Regions from separate parts of the Vibrio sp. TAP-3B genome, predicted to be linked through region 2. Evidence: riboswitches for the same ligand, from Rfam matches in the RefSeq annotation. Region 2 holds a riboswitch; the other holds the start of a gene.
What was found. Region 2 has a riboswitch for thiamine pyrophosphate ahead of thiD (bifunctional hydroxymethylpyrimidine kinase/phosphomethylpyrimidine kinase). Riboswitches for the same ligand answer to the same signal wherever they lie in the genome.
Positions count from the first base shown of each region.

Region 1: it holds a riboswitch for thiamine pyrophosphate, as region 2 does, so the genes downstream of both, thiC (phosphomethylpyrimidine synthase ThiC) here and thiD (bifunctional hydroxymethylpyrimidine kinase/phosphomethylpyrimidine kinase) in region 2, are expected to answer to the same signal.

Region 1 covers NZ_CM173495.1:2,362,915-2,368,930, reverse strand. Annotated here, with positions in the region: rRNA gene AC3D28_RS11180 (23S ribosomal RNA) at 1-968, shown strand, start outside; rRNA gene rrf (5S ribosomal RNA) at 1,084-1,200, shown strand; tRNA gene AC3D28_RS11170 (tRNA-Ser) at 1,302-1,392, shown strand; gene crcB (fluoride efflux transporter CrcB) at 2,404-2,787, shown strand; TPP riboswitch at 2,848-2,946, shown strand; gene thiC (phosphomethylpyrimidine synthase ThiC) at 3,111-5,051, shown strand; gene AC3D28_RS11155 (thiamine phosphate synthase) at 5,051-6,016, shown strand, end outside.
Region 2 covers NZ_CM173496.1:721,724-727,739, forward strand. Annotated here, with positions in the region: gene tenA (thiaminase II) at 1-145, opposite strand, end outside; gene AC3D28_RS17715 (ABC transporter substrate-binding protein) at 164-1,114, opposite strand; gene AC3D28_RS17720 (ABC transporter permease) at 1,137-1,937, opposite strand; gene AC3D28_RS17725 (ABC transporter ATP-binding protein) at 1,930-2,721, opposite strand; gene thiD (bifunctional hydroxymethylpyrimidine kinase/phosphomethylpyrimidine kinase) at 2,711-3,568, opposite strand; TPP riboswitch at 3,668-3,778, opposite strand; gene AC3D28_RS17735 (TldD/PmbA family protein) at 4,107-5,492, shown strand; gene AC3D28_RS17740 (TldD/PmbA family protein) at 5,492-6,016, shown strand, end outside.

The DNA.
Region 1 (6,016 bases), on a different replicon from region 2:
AATTCCTTGTCGGGTAAGTTCCGACCTGCACGAATGGCGTAATGATGGCCACGCTGTCTCCACCCGAGACTCAGTGAAATTGAAATCGCTGTGAAGATGCAGTGTACCCGCGGCTAGACGGAAAGACCCCGTGAACCTTTACTACAGCTTGGCACTGAACATTGACCCTACATGTGTAGGATAGGTGGGAGCCTTTGAAGCACGTACGCCAGTATGTGTGGAGGCAACCTTGAAATACCACCCTTGTAGTGTCGATGTTCTAACTTAGCCCCCTCATCGGGGGTGAGGACAGTGCCTGGTGGGTAGTTTGACTGGGGCGGTCTCCTCCCAAAGCGTAACGGAGGAGCACGAAGGTGGGCTAAACACGGTTGGACATCGTGTGGTTAGTGCAATGGCATAAGCCCGCTTGACTGCGAGAATGACAATTCGAGCAGGTGCGAAAGCAGGTCATAGTGATCCGGTGGTTCTGAATGGAAGGGCCATCGCTCAACGGATAAAAGGTACTCCGGGGATAACAGGCTGATACCGCCCAAGAGTTCATATCGACGGCGGTGTTTGGCACCTCGATGTCGGCTCATCACATCCTGGGGCTGAAGTCGGTCCCAAGGGTATGGCTGTTCGCCATTTAAAGTGGTACGCGAGCTGGGTTTAGAACGTCGTGAGACAGTTCGGTCCCTATCTGCCGTGGGCGTTGGAGAATTGAAAGGGGCTGCTCCTAGTACGAGAGGACCGGAGTGGACGAACCTCTGGTGTTCGGGTTGTGTCGCCAGACGCATTGCCCGGTAGCTAAGTTCGGGATCGATAACCGCTGAAAGCATCTAAGCGGGAAGCGAGCCTTGAGATGAGTTCTCCCTGATACTTTAAGTATCCTAAAGGGTTGTCGTAGACTACGACGTTGATAGGCAGGGTGTGTAAGTGCTGCGAGGCATTGAGCTAACCTGTACTAATTGCCCGTGAGGCTTAACCATACAACACCCAAGGGGTTTTGATGGGCTCAATACAAGAAAACTTGATTGTGTTAAGAACTGAAACAGCTTTCCAGATTATTAATTATCGCGTTGGCGGTAGTTAAAAAAGAATTTGCTTGGCGACCATAGCGTTTTGGCCCCACCTGACTTCCATGCCGAACTCAGAAGTGAAACGAAATAGCGCCGATGGTAGTGTGGGGTTTCCCCATGTGAGAGTAGGACATCGCCAGGCTTTATTTATCGCTTTTGGATTTACCTTAATATTAAGGTGCCTCTGAAAGCAAAACTAAAATTTAGCATGATAAATAAGACTAAGTTTTAGTAACAATTTGTGGAGAGATGGCTGAGTGGTTGAAAGCACCGGTCTTGAAAACCGGCATACGTTAATAGCGTATCTAGGGTTCAAATCCCTATCTCTCCGCCACTTTTAATGAAAAACCGCTGTTCTTACAGCGGTTTTTTCGTTTCTTTACTTTAAAAATTGCTAATACATGAAAATAGTAGATGTATTTAAGAATTAACTGTTTAGGTCTCTCAATTTCTCGAACCAGTTTGGCAATACGAGCAGTGAGTACATTCTAGAAAGCGATTTCATGCCGCACAACCTTCCAATAATATTCAATATAAACCAATGAGCTTTGGTTCGCTCGATGTGCTGTCGCCGCCAACTCCAAACCAGTATCATCCATTATCATAACAGTATGATGGCCCTTGCTGTTATCTTTTATATTTGCTTTAGATTGCTCACTCATGATGCTTTGTCGACCCAAGGCACAACTATGGCCTCGCCAATACATCTTGTGAATAGAGAATTACTGCTTTATCAAATTTCTCGTTCAGCGCAAAGGGTGGGCCTAATTCTTCTTCAAGAAAGCTTGAACCACAGAGTTCTGCTTCCGTTAAAAAATTTAGTGAGTTAAATTGTAAGAATGGACGTCTTGGTAGTAGGTGAAAGCCAGCAAGCTCATTTTATGCTGACTTTTCTTTTTGCTCACGTCGATACGGCTAAGCCCATAACAATTCACCTACATGGTCTAGTCTCTTTTTAGCCCTGACAGTATGCGGTTAATCTCAAACATTCGTTTATAAGTAAGGATAGTCGAAGAGCTTTAATGATGATCTGCTTGAATGAACGGGGTGGTATCAATGATAGGATGCAACAATTCTGTAAGACATCGGTTTTTCCCCAGAGTGCTGTAAAATTTACAAAGTGGTTTTATTTACTCTCTTTGAATTGAATGTTGTTGAATCCCTGTTAGTTAAAGCTCATCGGTTACCTATCACCATCATGTATTGAACTTGAAGCAAAGTGACTCCTGTAATTTTTTAAATGCTGAGGAGTTTTAAATGCAATACATTGCTAAATTCTAAGATTTTACCATCAATATCGCTTTAGTTTTGGTTACAATATCGTCATCAAAGCTTTGGGGGAATTATGGGACAACTTTCCATTCTTGGTTTTATTGCACTGGGTGGTGCTTTCGGTGCGTGTTCTCGTTACTTGATATCTGAACTATGTGTCATTTTATTGGGGCGTGGCTTTCCATACGGTACGCTAACCGTTAATGTGGTCGGTTCATTTATCATGGGCTTGTTGATTGCTGCTTTCGATAATGAACTGTTGGCAACAGAACCTTGGCGACAAGTGATTGGTTTGGGTTTTTTAGGGGCACTAACGACGTTTTCTACCTTTTCTATGGATAATGTTTTACTTATGCAGCAAGGTGCATTTTTTAAGATGGGGTTAAATATTTTATTAAATGTGGTGCTTAGCATCTCTGCCGCGTGGATCGGTTTCCAATTATTGATGCGCAGCTAGCAAAGTAGTTAAAAATTAAACAGGTCGGCTTGGTTTCACTAAGCCGTTTTTATATACTGATATCACTTGTCGGAGTGCCATAAGGCTGAGACCGTTAATTCGGGATCCGTTGAACCTGATCAGATTAGAATCTGCGAAGGGAACAAGAGAAGATATTTATACCGGAGTTCTTTCTGGTTGACCTATCAAATAGTCGAATGTTGTTATAGGCAAATTACTTAAGCTTTATTTAGCCTTAATTTGACTCCTCTTGTCGCATCTATCCGCCAAGCATTTTTATCCAATTACTTTTTATCTAGTATAACAAAGCAAGGAAAAATGCTATGTCGAGTCGCAAACAAGCGAGACTAGAAGCAAAACAGTTCATTGAAACACTCTCGGTACAACCGTACCCAAATTCCACAAAAGTATATGTAGAAGGTTCACGTCCAGATATTCGTGTACCTATGCGTGAAATAGCGCTAGCAGATAGTTTGATTGGTGGCACAAAAGAAGCGCCTATTTTCGAGCCTAATGAAGCCGTCCGAGTCTACGATACGTCAGGTGTTTATACTGATCCGAACTACGATATTGACCTTTATAGTGGCTTACCAAAGCTAAGAGAAAGCTGGATTGAAGAGCGCGGTGACACTGAATTACTTGATGAAGTAAGTTCGGTGTACACAAAGGAACGCTTAGAAGACGAAACGCTAGACGATCTGCGTTACGGTAATCTACCACGTATTCGACGTGCTAAAGATGGTCATTGCGTGACCCAATTGTATTACGCTCGTAAAGGCATTATTACCCTTGAAATGGAATATATCGCCCTTCGCGAAAATATGGGGCGTGCTCAATACCGCGATGAAGTGCTAAATCAACAGCATCCGGGTCAAAGCTTTGGAGCGAATCTACCTAAAGACATCACTGCAGAGTTTGTTAGCCAAGAAGTTGCTGAAGGTCGTGCAATTATCCCATCAAATATAAACCATCCTGAGTCAGAGCCAATGATCATTGGCCGCAACTTCTTGGTCAAAGTAAACGCCAATATCGGTAACTCATCGGTGACCTCTTCGATTGAAGAAGAGGTTGAGAAGTTAGTGTGGGCGACACGCTGGGGTGGCGATACTGTCATGGATCTCTCAACAGGTCGCAATATTCATGAAACTCGAGAATGGATTCTACGTAATAGTCCGGTTCCGATCGGCACTGTACCTATGTACCAAGCACTGGAGAAAGTGAATGGTGTTGCAGAAAACCTTAACTGGGAAGTGATGCGCGACACTTTGATTGAGCAAGCAGAGCAGGGTGTTGATTACTTCACTATCCATGCTGGCTTACTACTGCGCTATGTACCAATGACAGCAAAACGTGTTACTGGCATCGTCTCTCGTGGCGGCTCTATTATCGCGAAATGGTGTTTAGCGCATCACCAAGAAAGCTTCTTGTACACCCATTTTCGAGAGATCTGTGAAATCTGCGCCAAGTATGATGTGGCACTTTCTCTCGGTGATGGTCTGCGTCCTGGTTCGGTTGCCGATGCTAATGACGAAGCGCAATTTGCTGAGCTTCGTACTCTTGGCGAGTTGACTAAGATAGCGTGGAAATACGACGTTCAGGTCATTATTGAAGGGCCAGGGCACGTGCCAATGCACATGATTAAAGAAAACATGGAAGAACAATTAGAGCACTGCCATGAAGCGCCGTTCTACACGCTTGGTCCACTGACGACAGACGTCGCTCCTGGTTATGACCATATTACTTCAGGCATTGGCGCTGCCATGATTGGTTGGTACGGCTGTGCAATGCTTTGTTACGTCACCCCAAAAGAGCACCTTGGCTTACCAAATAAAGAAGACGTAAAAACGGGCATGATCACCTATAAGCTTGCTGCTCACGCTGCTGATTTGGCGAAAGGACACCCTGGCGCACAAGTTCGTGATAACGCGCTTTCTAAAGCTCGCTTCGAGTTCCGTTGGGAAGACCAATTCAACTTGTCACTCGACCCAGAAACCGCTCGCGCTTTCCATGATGAAACCTTGCCTCAAGAGTCGGGCAAAGTTGCCCACTTTTGTTCAATGTGCGGACCAAAGTTCTGCTCGATGAAGATTTCGCAAGAGGTAAGAGAGTACGCGAAAGACACCGAGCAAGTGGCAGCGGATCAGGCGGTTTCTATCAAAATGTTAGATGATCCACTGGAAGGAATGCGCAGAAAGTCGGAAGAATTTCGAGCTACTGGCTCTGAATTATATCATCCAGCCGCACATGCAGAGGTTGACGAGTAATGATGAAAATCCTTATTCCGTCATCATTAATTGAATTAACGGGGTTAGTTCAGCAGTGCTTGTTGTTGGCGAAAGAGCAGGGTTTTAGCATTGAAATGATTGAGTTGGGTGTGAGCCCAACTCAGTCTATTCAGCTTATTTGTGACCAACAAATTAAGAGCGTAAGCACCGACCTCTGTACTGATCATTTGAATGATGATAGCGAACATGTAATTTATTATCGCTCCTCGCTGTCCGTTAAGGAATACCTTAAACAAGCCTCTCCAGACGTCTACATCGGTATTGATGATCGGCAGGTGAGCCGACAAGCACAACTCGATATCTGGCATCATCCGATCAACGGTGAGGTGAGAGCGCTCTCTAGTTCGTTTGATTCCTCTCATTATTTTAAACCTGAGTTACATTTGGCTTGGGTCTTAACATTGTTAGTCTTGGGTTTTCCTATCGAGGATGCGCTGACGTTTGCTCGTGCCATGACCAATGTTTCACGTGAAACATCCATTGATGGTGAAGCTATGGTTTCACAGTCTTGGGCGTGTGAGTTTTCCGATTTTCCAATCCCAGTCTTTGAAGATGAGCGTTTAGGTATGCAAGTCGGCTGGGCGACAAAAGGTCACGAACTACGTTTTCCAACGTTGAACAGGAACCGTTTGGGACTTTATCCGGTTGTTGATGATGTTGTTTGGGTCGAACGTTTATTGCCATTAGGCATTAATACCATTCAGCTGCGTATCAAAAATCCAGACCAACCTGATTTAGAACAACAGGTGGCGCGTGCTATTGAACTTGGGCAACAGTACAACGCGCAGGTATTTATTAACGATTACTGGGAGCTAGCCATTAAGTATGGTGCGTTTGGTGTCCATCTTGGTCAGGAAGATATTGAAGAGTCTAACCTGAGCGAGTTGAGCCAAGCTGGCATTCGCTTGGGCTTATCAACCCATGGTTATTACGAGTTGCTCCGT
Region 2 (6,016 bases):
GTTTTAGGAATAAGAAATCTTGCTTCAAGTAATGCAGAAAACAAGGCTGAGCCAGTGTGCCTTTAGCCAATTGCTGCACGAAGGCATGCTCGGTGTATTCTTGCCAATCTTGGCGGCAAGCGTCGATTAAATCTTGATATTTCATAATTGGGCTGCCTCGTAATTAGTTAAAGCTCGGTACGTAATCTTTCGCTTTTGGTCGCGTTTCGATGATTTTTTGTGAGTACATGAATTCGGCGTAATCGTCGTAGCGTTTTAGATCGACAGCCGATGGGCGAAGCGCGAAACGTGTTAACGTGTCATTCCAAGCGCGTTGGTTGAGTTCGTTATCTAGTGTGTCTGGTGAGTAAGCAACAAACTCTCGCCAAGACGCGTTGGGATGGTTGACGATATAAGTGGTCGCTTGCTCTAGCGCTTTGTTAAACGCTTTAATGGCTTTTTTGTCGTAGGTTTTTGCGTTTGCGACAAACACCAGTTCGTCATACGTTGGTACGCCGTATTCTTCAGGGAAGAAAGCTTTGGCTTTGTAACCTTCAAGGGCAAGTTGATTGGTTTCGAAGTTACGCAGGCCGCCCCAAATCGCGTCCACTTTCCCTGAGGCGAGCGATGAAGACAAAGCCCAACCCACGTTGATAATTTGCACGTCAGAAAACGCCACGTTCTCTTGCGCTAACATGGTCGCAATGGTTGCTTCTTCGTTGCCTGCGATCGCGATACCAATCTTTTTGTCTTTAAGGTCGCCAAGGTTGTCGTGCTCACCATTGTCTAACACCATCAAGGTATTCAGCGGCGTTGCAATAAGTGTTGCTGAGCGAATCAAAGGCAAACCTGCTGCAACGTCGATAGTGAGACTTGGCTGGTATGTGATAGCCATGTCCACTTTGCCTGCCGCGACCAATTTAGGTGGCGTGCTTGGGTCTGCGGGTTCTTGAATGTGCACTTTCAAGCCTTGTTCTTCAAAGTAACCACGCTCTTTGGCGATAATGATAGGGCCATGGTTTGGGTTGACGAACCAATCCAGCATCAGTGTCATGTCTTTTTCTGCTGCGAATACGTTAGTTGAGATAATCGAAGCGAGCAGAGCAGCCGCGTTCATGAGTTTGTTTTTATTCACGAGTTCTTCCTTTTTCATTTCTCTATTTATTTTCCCAGGGGATGGCTTTTTTCAATAATTTGTCGGTAATGAAATAAAGTGCGATAGACAGCGCGGCGAGAATAAACAGCGCCGCAAACATCTCATCGATAACCATGCGTGCGTTGGCTTGCAGCATCAGATAGCCCAAGCCTTCACTTGAGCCAACCCATTCACCTACCACGGCACCAATTGGTGCAATAACCACGGCAACGCGAATGCCTGAGGCGAGTGTTGGCAGGGCGGCTGGTAGCTGAATATGGCGCAGTAATTGCCACTTTGAAGCGCCCATGGTTTTGGCGAGGTCGAGATAGCCGGTAGGTGTGTTGCGCAGTCCGTCGTAACAACAAGTCGTCACAGGGAAAAAGATGATGATGGCCGCCATCACCACTTTAGAGGCGATGCCATAGCCGAGCCAAAGCATCAACACGGGCGCGATAGCAAATACTGGAATGGCTTGGCTAGCGATGAGAATCGGCAGTAGCCAACGTTTAAATGGTTCAAACATCAACATTTGCAGGGCGAACAGCAAGCCCATTGATAAACCGAGAGCGAGACCGAGCAAGATTTCTTGCGCCGTTACCCAAGTGTGTTTGAGTAGGATATCGTAGCGAGTGACCAGCCTATCCAGCACATCAACCGGTGATGGCAAGATGAAGTTTGGCAATTCGAAGATAACGACAACCAATTGCCATAGACTGAAAATCACCACCGTGCTGATCACTAGGCGCAACGCAGGGTGGGTGACACGTTCCTTTTTACGAATACGCGCTGAAACGGAGTTGTACTGAGTCATGTCACTCATAGTCTTTCTCCAACTGATCCAAAATCGCTTGCTGTAATGTTGCGCATTTTCCATCAAGTAGGCGAGGTGGTTGTGAATCAGGCACATCAAGGTGCTGCGCTTGAGCAGGCGTGCCTTGCAATACATAGAGTTGGTGTGCCAATCGCACCGCTTCTTGTGGATCGTGCGTAATCAACACCACGGTTTTACCTTTAAGCAGTTCGGCAGATAAGGCTTGCAGTTTATGGCGAGTCACAGCATCCAATGCTGAAAAAGGCTCGTCCATTAACACTAGCGGCTTGTCTTGCATCAAGGTGCGAGCAAGGGCGACGCGCTGGCGCATTCCTCCCGATAGCTGAGCGGGTTTTGTGTGTGTGTAGTCGGCCAGTCCTACTTGTTCCAATAACGTAAAAGCCCGTTGTTTCTCTTGATCTGGCTTCTTCGTTTCGGAATGAACTTTTGAATGAGAAAAGCGCGAACTCAGACAGACGTTGTCTAACACATTCAGCCATGGCAAAAGTAAATCTTGCTGTGCCATGTACGCGATTCGGTTATGCAAGGCAAAGCTATCCGTTAACCAAGCATTATCCACGCTAGTCAGTCCACCTTGCCATTCGACTTTGTCATTTAACAAGCCCGCGAGGTAGCGTAAGAGAGTGGTTTTGCCACAACCACTTCGGCCAAGTAATACGGTCCATTGCCCTGTAGGGATGGTCATGTTTACCTTTGCTAGAGTCGGCGTTTGGCTATCGTTGTATCGCAGGTAAGCATTGGTAAGTACAATGCCAATTGCTTTAGTGCCCATAGGTGTGACCAGCAAAGAAATGATGGACCGGGCCGTGACCTTTACCGACGTCCAGTTCATCGGCGTGGGCAATGGCTTGAGAGATATATTGCTTACTTAAATGTACGGCCTTGTGTAGGTTGTTACCTTGAGCAAGATATGAAGCGATCGCGGAAGAGAGCGTACAGCCCGTACCGTGAGTGTTTTGGGTTGGGAAACGCTTTGCGCTGAGTAATTCTGACGAATCTTGCATTATCAAAAGGTCGTTGCTGTTTTCATCTTTTTCTAAATGCCCTCCTTTTAGTAGCACAGCTTTTGCGCCCAGAGCCCGTAAGTCAGCGATCATGTCGTTCATTTCTGCTTCAGAGTGAGGAATGGGCTTGCCCGTCAGCGCAGCACCTTCAGGTAAGTTTGGAGTGATGATGTCTGCCAGAGGAATCAGCGTTTCTTTTAATGTACTGATTGCCGCTTGTTCCAGCAGTAAGTCACCGCTGGTGGCGACCATGACCGGATCAATAACCAGTCGCATTGGCTGATATTGTTTAATCTTATTCGCAACCACGTTAATGATGTTGGCGTCGGCTAGCATGCCGATTTTTACCGCAACGATATTGAGATCGGTGAATACGGCGTCGAGTTGGCTTTCAACGTGGTCAAGTGGGATCGGGAAAATGGCGGACACGCCCTGCGTGTTTTGTGATGTAATGGCGGTAATAACGGAGCACGCGAAACTGCCCGTAGCAGACATGGCTTTGATGTCTGCTTGAATACCTGCGCCGCCGCCGCTGTCAGATCCTGCGATCGTCAGTACGACTGGGGGGGATGATGAAGTAGTTGTGTGTGAGTGTCGCTGTATTGATTGCGCCATGGTCGCTCCTATTACAAGACGTACAGGAACTGACTTTGGCCTAGGCTGGGAAAGATCGGAGATCGATTCGCAAAGGTTAGCCGTTATGGTTCGGCTAGTGGCAAAGTATTAATAGTTCCCTACGCCAGTGCTAACTGAATCAGGTTCTACGGGTCTCGAATTTCGATCTCAGCCAATGCAGACTCTGTATTGGCTCCCCGACTATCTCGCTATGATGATAACAGTACAATTACTTCAGGGGTACGTTTTTTAATGGCCACAGTTATTGAGAGTTCATTTATGCGAAGTGAGTGGTAGAGTAACCTTGTATATCGTTGCTGTATCTACAACCTAAGGCCTTCTCGCTAAGCCAAGCATCTTAGAAACTCTCTGCGAAGTGTGCTGAAACGGGAATATTTACTAATCAATAGTGCTCTTATCTAACAGGGTTAACATAGAACAAGATTAAAGAATGTTGAAATTAAACGCGTTGCTAACGTAGCTTAGTATTAAAGGGTTACTTAGGAAGGTTAAAACGATTTATGAGCAAGGAGACTTCATGCTTAATTCGGTAACAGCGAAGTCAGTGATCGATCATGCTCTCTTTTTAGGGGCTGATTTCGCTGAACTATTCGTTGAACATCATCAAACCAACACCGTCCAGATTGCCTCTGGAGAGGTGGATAAGGTGAATTCGGGTATCGATTTTGGTATCGGGATTCGTCTCTTCTTCGGCCATAAAGTACTTTACGGTTACACCAACAGCACGGACGAAGCGGAGTTAAAACGTGTAACCTCATTGCTTGCAGCCAAAGACAAGCGTGATCAAATCGCATCAGCGGGTTCTTTGAATTTGACCCGCTACCCTGTTCTGCACGGTTCTCGTTTGCCACTGAGTAAAGATGCAAACCTCGATTCCAAAATTGCTTTTCTTTTGCAAGTTGATCACGCCACGCGTGCCGAAAGTGAGTACATCAGTCAGTTCATTGGTAGCGTGTTACAAAGAGAGCAGCAGGTAACCATCTTCAATTCAGAAGGGTTACATGTTGATGATACTCGTCACTACATTCGTGTCGCTGGGAATACTGTGGCGCAAAAAGGTAATGAGCAATCTTCCGGTATGGAAGGACCTGGCGCACTCGCCGGTTGGGAGTTCAGCGAGCAACTCGATGCGAGAGAGCTGGGTCAAACCATCGCTCAACAAGCACTTGTTAAACTCAGTGCAGATGCGTGCCCATCCGGTGAAATGCCCGTGGTGATTGGTCACGGCTTTGGCGGCGTTATTTTCCACGAAGCGTGTGGTCACTTGCTAGAAACCACTTCGGTTGCGAAGAAAGCCTCTGTTTTCCATGACAAAATGGGAGACATGATTGCGCATACCGCTGTCAGCGCAGTGGATGATGGCACCATGACCAACGAGTGGGGCTCAATCCATATTGATGATGAAGGTCTGCCAACACAGCGCACTCAGTTGATCAAAGATGGTCAGCTAACCAGCTTTATGGTCGACAAAATGGGTGGGATGAAAACGGGTTATGCGCCAACGGGTTCTGGCCGTCGCCAAAACTATAAATTCGCGCCTACTTCGCGGATGCGTAACACCTTTATTGAAGAAGGCGAGCATTCATTAGATGACATGCTTGCAGGCATCGAACGTGGTATCTACGCGAAGAAGATGGGCGGCGGTTCGGTTCAGCCGGGGACGGGGGAGTTCAATTTTGCCGTCCGTGAAGCCTACTTGGTTGAAAATGGCAAAATCACCAAACCTCTGAAAACCGCCACCCTTATTAGTACTGGGCCAAAAGTGTTGAAAGAAATCAGCATGGTGGGTAAAGACATGGCGCTTGCCGCTGGTATGTGTGGTTCAGTCAGTGGCGCGGTACCAACGGCAGTCGGTCAGCCAACGCTGAAAGTAGATAATATTCTGGTGGGAGGTGGTCGCTAATGAGCCAAGAACAACAACTTCTTAAGACGGTTGATTACGTCCTGTCAGAAGCCCAACGCCAAGGGGCAGAAGCGGATGTGATTGTTAATCGCAACAGCAGCTTTTCTCTGAAAGCAAACCAAGGTCAGTTAGACGAGTACAAAGTTAGCTCAAGCCAAGTGCTGGGTGTTCGAGTCGTGAAAGATGCCCGCGTGGCGACCAGTTACTCTGAATCATTAGAGCAACCAAGCTTAGATTTGATGCTGATGAACGCTTTGCAAAGTGCGCGTTTTTCGAAGCAAGATGAACATCAAGCCATCAGTTGCGTTAACAGTAAAATCACTACCGATGTGGCTGAGATTGCGCAAGAAGATACAGCGTCAGTGGATGAGAAAATCGAACTGTCGTTGGCACTTGAGCAAGGGGTAGTGGCTTTACCTCACGCTTCAAGCTCGCCATACAATGGTTACAGTGACGGTGAAACTCAGCTGATCATTGCTAACACACAAGGCACGTTATGCCAGCACTTCGAACGTTCGTTTCAC